Regions from separate parts of the Exiguobacterium sp. s142 genome, predicted to be linked through region 2. Evidence: predicted binding sites of a transcription regulator. Region 2 holds the regulator's gene; the other holds the start of a gene.
The links. Region 2 encodes LexA, which represses DNA repair genes until DNA is damaged. Its sites were predicted from a motif close to CGAACATATGTTCG; they were not measured.
Positions count from the first base shown of each region.

Region 1: a site for LexA is predicted at 1,557-1,570, ahead of parE (DNA topoisomerase IV subunit B). Genes of this name have one in related genera too.

Region 1 covers NZ_JACSMB010000001.1:45,138-48,756, forward strand. Annotated here, with positions in the region: gene KNP77_RS00230 (GGDEF domain-containing protein) at 1-698, opposite strand, end outside; gene KNP77_RS00235 (CoA-binding protein) at 1,051-1,455, shown strand; gene parE (DNA topoisomerase IV subunit B) at 1,588-3,555, shown strand; gene parC (DNA topoisomerase IV subunit A) at 3,558-3,619, shown strand, end outside.
Region 2 covers NZ_JACSMB010000006.1:114,181-117,799, reverse strand. Annotated here, with positions in the region: gene glnA (type I glutamate--ammonia ligase) at 1-863, shown strand, start outside; gene KNP77_RS07765 (metal-binding protein) at 966-1,406, opposite strand; gene lexA (transcriptional repressor LexA) at 1,406-2,026, opposite strand; gene KNP77_RS07755 (hypothetical protein) at 2,227-2,463, shown strand; gene KNP77_RS07750 (YneB family resolvase-like protein) at 2,537-3,181, shown strand; gene KNP77_RS07745 (DUF896 domain-containing protein) at 3,243-3,476, shown strand.

The DNA.
Region 1 (3,619 bases), on a different contig from region 2:
AAGTGGTCAATATCGGCGAGTGCGACGGCATATGGGCGGCCGTCTGCGACCGCTTCTGCGATGGCTTGCTCGATTCGTTGATAGCCGGTCATCCGGTTATACAGCCCGGTCAATCCGTCCCGTGAAGCGAGGACGTTCAAGCGTTCGTTCGACCGTTCTAACTCGGTCGTCACCTCGACGACCGAGTTCTCGAACACGAACGTCAGCCCGGCGATGAGTGCGATCGTCGACAGCAGACAAGTCAGCCCGATCACTTGCTCGATCATGGGGGCGAGCGGCTGTGTCCCGACCGTGACGTTCCAGTAGAGGAACCCGTAGATCGCCATCGCGAGCCCGGTCGACATGACGCGGACCAAGCGGCTGACGTTCGGCATGAAGAACACACCGTACGCCACCATGATGATGAAGTAATGGACGTTTGCGCCCCACCCGAGGACGATCGTCGAGATGATGGCGTTATAGACGACTTCGACGAACAGTCCGATAAAGAACGTCCGGTAGTACCGTTTATGTACGAAATAAAATGAGAGCGTGTAATAAAGAACGCTGAACACGTTCGACCAGGCGAGCACCGTGACGTCGAGACGCCAAAACGTGACCAAGAACACGACATGGATGAGCCATGCGAGCGCGTTCCCGTAAAAAGTGATGCGGTAATTATACAGTGTACCGCGACGTTCCTCATAGGCAGTCCCCACGTGAACACCTCCTCGTTCCAGTATACCGAAACTGTAAGGATTTGCCTACGCCTGTTCGAGAATCGAGTCAATCCACTCTCTGTAAACGTTGATTTCAGGACGTTATAATTGCGTGAAATAGATATTTCACGCAAGGTTTATAGAAGCGTCGTTTGATTCGTTAAAACAGACGTGGTGGCATCTTCCGATTTAAGAGCGAATCAACAGGGTGACAATACATTATTATGTAAACCACTATGAGGGATATAAACTTTTGTTTCGACAGCCGTTCATCCGTTAAGCGAAAATAAAGCTTGAAACGGGGAACGAGGTAACGTTACACTGAGAACGTAAACAAAAGGGGGATTTCAGGATGGACGACCAACGTTTGAAACAACATCTCGCTGAAGCGAAGACGATCGCTGTCGTCGGTGTGTCATCGAACCCGAACAAGACCGCCAACCAGATTGCGGAGTATTTGCTCCTGCAAGGGTATACGGTCATCCCTGTCAATCCGACGCTCGAGACGTGGAACGGCCGCAAGGTGTATCCGACGGTCGAGAGCATCCCGGGACGAATCGATATCGTCGACGTGTTTCGCCGGAACGAATATTTGGCCGGCGTGGCCGAGGACGCGGTCCGTCATGGGGATGTCGGACTCGTCTTTAACCAGCTCGGTCTGTCGAGCAAGGACGCCGAACGAATCGTTCATGCTGCCGGACTTGACTACATCGAGAACCGGTGTATTTACGTCGAGCACGCTCGACTCCTCGGCTGAGACCTGCCCCTGCGGCAGGTCTACTTTTTTTCACGCGTCGACGGCGCGGAGAGGGAGGCTTGCCAGAATCCCGAAACAGCTATACAATTAGGTATGAAAAACGAACATGTGTTCGAAGATGAGGTGACTGACATGTCAACAAAACTATTTAATTATAATGAAGACGCCATCCAAGTGCTCGAAGGGCTCGCTGCCGTTCGGAAACGACCAGGGATGTATATCGGCTCGACCGACCATCGCGGGCTGCACCATCTCGTCTACGAGATCGTCGACAACGCGATCGACGAGGCGCTCGGCGGTTTCGGTGACCAGATCGATGTGACGATCCATAAAGACGATGCCATCACGGTCCGTGACCACGGGCGTGGTATGCCGACCGGGATGCACGCCTCGGGAAAACCGACGCCGGAGGTCATCTTCACGGTCCTCCATGCCGGCGGAAAGTTCGGCCAAGGCGGCTACAAGACGTCAGGCGGACTGCACGGGGTCGGCGCCTCGGTCGTCAACGCGCTCTCGAGCAAGCTGCTCGTCACGATCTATCGCGACGGCAAAGTGTTCGAGCAGACGTTCGCTGACGGCGGTGTGCCACAGACGACGCTCCTCGAGACGGGGAAAGCCCGCCAGACCGGAACGAGCGTCTACTTCAAGCCGGACACGACCATCTTCTCGACGACGACGTATAACTACGACACGCTCGCCGAACGGCTCCGGGAGTCGGCTTTCCTATTGAAAGGGTTGACGATCACGTTGACCGACGAACGCTCGGACAAGCAAGAGACGTTCCATTACGAGAACGGGATCGCCGAGTTCGTCCACTATTTGAATGACGACAAGGCGACGCTCCACCCGACCGTCTACTTCGAAGGGACCGAGAACGACATCGAGCTCGAACTCGCCTTCCAGTTCACGGACGCCTACTCGGAGAACGTGTTGTCGTTCGTCAACAACGTCCGCACCCGGGACGGCGGGACGCATGAAGTCGGCGCCAAGACGGCGATGACCCGGATCATGAACGAGTACGCCCGCAAAAACGGCTTGTTGAAAGAAAAAGACAAGAACCTCGACGGCGGCGACGTCCGTGAAGGCTTGACGCTCATCGTCTCGGTCCGGATCCCGGAGGAGTTCCTCCAGTTCGAGGGACAGACGAAGTCGAAACTCGGCTCGCCTGAAGCCCGTGCCAGCGCAGACGCCGTCATGGCCAAGCAGCTGACGATCTTCCTCGAGGAGAACCCGCAGATGGCGACGATGCTCATCAAGAAAGCGATCCGCGCGGCCCAGGCCCGCGAAGCGGCCCGAAAAGCGCGTGAAGAGGCGCGTAACGGCAAGAAAAAGAAACGTTCGAGCATTCTGAACGGGAAACTGACGCCGGCGACATCAAAAAACGCCGCCAAGAACGAGCTGTTCCTCGTCGAGGGGGATTCGGCCGGCGGTTCGGCCAAACAAGGCCGTGACCGGACGATCCAGGCGATCTTGCCGCTCCGCGGGAAGGTCATCAACTCGGAGAAGTCGAAACTCAATGACATCATGAAAAACGAGGAGATCAACACGATCATCCACGCGATCGGCGCCGGGGTCGGACACGATTTCGACCTCAGTGACTGCAACTTCGACAAAGTCATCATCATGACCGATGCCGATACGGACGGGGCCCACATCCAAGTTCTCTTGTTGACGTTCTTCTTCCGTTACATGAGACCGCTCGTCGAGGCGGGCAAAGTGTTCGTCGCCTTGCCGCCGCTCTATCGCATCTCGAAAGGGAAAGGCAAGTCGGAGCAGTTCGAATACGCCTGGGACGAGGAAGCGCTCGAGAAACTCGTCAAAGTGTACAAAAAAGGCTATATCATCCAGCGCTACAAAGGTCTCGGTGAGATGAACGCCGATCAACTGTGGGAGACGACGATGAACCCGGACACACGGACACTTATCCGTGTGACGATCGATGACGCTGCCGTCGCTGACAAGCGCGTCTCGGTGCTAATGGGGGACAACGTTGCCCACCGCCGCGAATGGATCGAGGAGAACGTCGCCTTCGGTCTCCAAGAAGATGATTCGATCATCGCCAATGAACATGTGACTAAAGCGATTGAGGAAGTGATGTAACGATGTCGACGATTCAACACATTTTAAACTTGTCGCTCGAACAGGTCGTCGGAGACCGTTTCGG
Region 2 (3,619 bases):
ACTTGGCACCTGTCGATTCTGGTGAGAACTGCCGTAAAGAAATCGTCATCGAGCTCGAAAACATGGGCTTTGAGATCGAAGCGTCACACCACGAAGTCGCACCAGGACAGCATGAAATCGACTTCAAATACGCGGATGCGGTAACGACTGCCGACAACATCCAAACGTTCAAACTCGTCGTCAAGACGATCGCGGCGAAGTATGGCCTTCACGCGACGTTCATGCCGAAACCACTCTTCGGTGTCAACGGTTCAGGGATGCATGCGAACATGTCACTCTTTAAAGGCGACACGAACGTGTTCTACGACCCGAACGGTGACATGGAGCTCTCGGATACGGCACGCGCCTTCACAGCTGGTATCCTCGAGCATGCACGTGCGTTCACGGCGATCTGTAACCCGACGGTCAACTCGTACAAGCGTCTCGTGCCTGGATACGAAGCACCATGCTACGTCGCATGGAGCGCCCGTAACCGTTCACCGCTCGTCCGTGTACCGGCTGCCCGCGGCCTCTCGACACGTATCGAAGTACGTTCGGTCGACCCGGCGGCGAACCCGTACCTCGCGCTCTCGGCCCTCTTGGCTTCTGGTCTTGACGGCATCGAGAAAGACTTGAAAGCACCGAAACCGATCGACAGCAACATCTACGTGATGGACAAGCCAGAGCGTGTTGCGAACGGCATCGACGATCTTCCGGCGACACTCTTCGACGCACTCGAAGTACTCCGCGCCGACAAAATCGTCATGGATTCGCTCGGTGACCACATCGGCGAACACTTCCTCGAGTTGAAAGAGATCGAGTGGGACATGTTCCGCACGCAAGTAACAGAGTGGGAACGCGATCAGTACATGACGCTCTACTAAGTCGAATGGATTCAAAAAACGCTCGATCCAGTTTCTTGGATCGGGCGTTTTTTTAGTCAAAACAAGCGACCACTCGAAATTGAGTGGTCGCTTGTTTTGCGATTAGAACGCACGTTTGAAAAATGTGGACGCATAGTCGAGTGCCGTATGGAGCGTCGTCGCGAACACGAGACCGAGGAAGAACGGGATGCCGTTCAAGTCGAGCCACGTCTTCACAGCCGCTTCATACGGGGTGAACGTAAGGATGAGCGCGAGCGGGAAGCCAAGGTAGATGACACGAATGAGATCGCTCAACACCGGCAAGTGCGACAGCGGCGACCGGTGCGGCATCAGCTTCACGTAAGGGAGCCAAAAGCAACGCAGCGGTCCCCACCGATAGTATGCATCCGATTTCAAATCGAGGTCCGGGGAGAGCCAGAACGTCCCGATAAGCGCACCGAGGAAAAGGGTAGTCGGGATATCGACATCAATAAAAGGCGTGGCAATCGCTAAAGCACCGATTGCCACGAGGTTCGTACGCGTATGTGTCTTGCCGCTAGCCATTAATGGATCGTCCGGTATACACCGATGACCTTCCCTAAAATGGATACGTTATCGAAATACATCGCCTCAAGTTCATCGTTCTCCGGCTGGAGTCGGACTTTCGACGCCTCTTTGTAGATCCGTTTGACGGTCGCCTCACCCTCGTCCGTCATCGCGACGACAATCTCTCCATTGTCTGCCGTGTTCTGTTGTCTCACGAGCACGCGGTCTCCGTCGAGGATTCCGGCGTTGATCATCGAATCGCCAGAGACGGAGAGCATATACACGTTATCCGAACCGACGATATGGGCCGGGAGCGGGAAGTGTTCTTCCACGTTCTCGATCGCCGTGATCGGTGTTCCGGCCGTAACTTTCCCGATAACCGGGACGTACATGACCGTCTCACGCTCCTCGATAGACGGGGCGTCCTCGCTCAACACTTCGAGCGCACGCGGTTTTGTCTTATCGCGCCGAATCAATCCACGTTTTTCAAGACGGTCCAAGTGACCGTGCACGGTCGAGCTCGATGCGAGACCGACGGCTTCACCAATTTCGCGGACTGACGGCGGATAACCTTTCGTCCGAACTTCAGCTTTTATAAAATCAAGAATCTGTTGCTGTCTTGCTGACATTTTTTTCAATGGATTTCACCTCGTTTATGTCGAATAACCTGCGAACGCATCCTATTCTTTATGGATTTATTTTAACACAAGAACATATGAGCGTACAAACATTCGTTCGTTTTTTCTTGACCGAACAGAAGTTCTTGTTTTATGATGAGAACAGATAAACGAACATACGTTCCTAAGAACGCATATTCTTATATTTGGAGGCGGTTCAAATGAAAGATACAATCAACGGATTCATATTGGTCGGAATGGTAGTGCTCGGGATGTTCGCCTTTTACTTAGTCGGCGAGTTTCGCCAAGGCGAAGTTGTCGAACCGACAGTGATGACGGTCGAAAGAAGTATCGAACAAGAAGTTGCGTTCAACGAAGCGGAAACGCTCGAAGCCCAGCTGTTAGCGGAACGTGCGGAAAAAGAAGAACGGAAAACGACGTGGTTCGCCGCTGAATGATCGATTTGGATTGCGAACACCCGCTCATCCTGTGTATCGTAAAAGGATGACTGGAAAGAAAGGGAGTGACGAGATGCGAGTCGTCATTTATTGTCGCGTATCGACGAACAAGTCAACTCAGGAAACCTCGCTCATGAGGCAAGAAGCGGAATTGTTACAGATGGCCAAACGTCTCGATGCGGAAGTGATCGATGTGATCACCGAACAAGAGAGCGGTTTCGAGGTCAATCGGACGGGTCTGCTCGATCTGTTAGAGCATGTGTCGGCGTCAAAGCTCGATGCCGTGCTCGTGAGCGATGACAGTCGCCTCGGCCGAGGGAATGCAAAAATCGCCATCTTGCATACGCTCATGAAGCATAACGTCCGGCTGTTGACGATGCAGTCGCCCGACGAATACGTCGTCTCCGACGCCGAGAAGATGGTGCTTGAGATTGTCAGCGTCGTCGAGGAGTATCAACGGAAGATTCATAACGCCAAGATATCGCGCGGCATGCGCCGGGCGGTCGCGAACGGCTTCAACCCGCAACGCAACATTCAGCACCATGACCAAGGTGGGAGGAGCCGGATCGAAGTGCCGATCGAGGAGATCGTCCAACTTCGGGAGCGGGGGCTCACCTTCGCTGAAATCGCGGCCACGCTCCGCGGATTCGGCTACGAAGTCTCGAAAGCGACTGTGAACCGTCGCTATTTGGAGCATGTGGCAGTGCCAGAAACTTGATTCCTACGCCCTGATTTTGTACAGTAGAACTACAAATTCAGTAGAGAGGGGGCGAACCATTATGTTAGCACCCGAACAATTGGAGCGGATTAACTTCCTCGCCAACAAGGCAAAGACAGACGGCTTGTCACAACAAGAGATGGACGAGCAACAAGCGTTGCGTCAACAATATTTAAAAGCGTTCCGTCAATCGTTCAAATCCCAGATGATGGGCATGAAAGTCGTCGATCCGGAAGGCAACGACGTGACACCAGAAAAACTAAAAGACGAACAGAACCGACACCGTTCTGAATGAACTCGAATGCACATCCTATTTCGTATAGGATGTGCATGTTTGTTATACACGAAGCTCGATAAGGTTCGACCATTCCCTCGAAAACAGACGTATGGAAGTAAACGATTCCAACCAATGTGACATACTATTTAATTAGTTGTGAC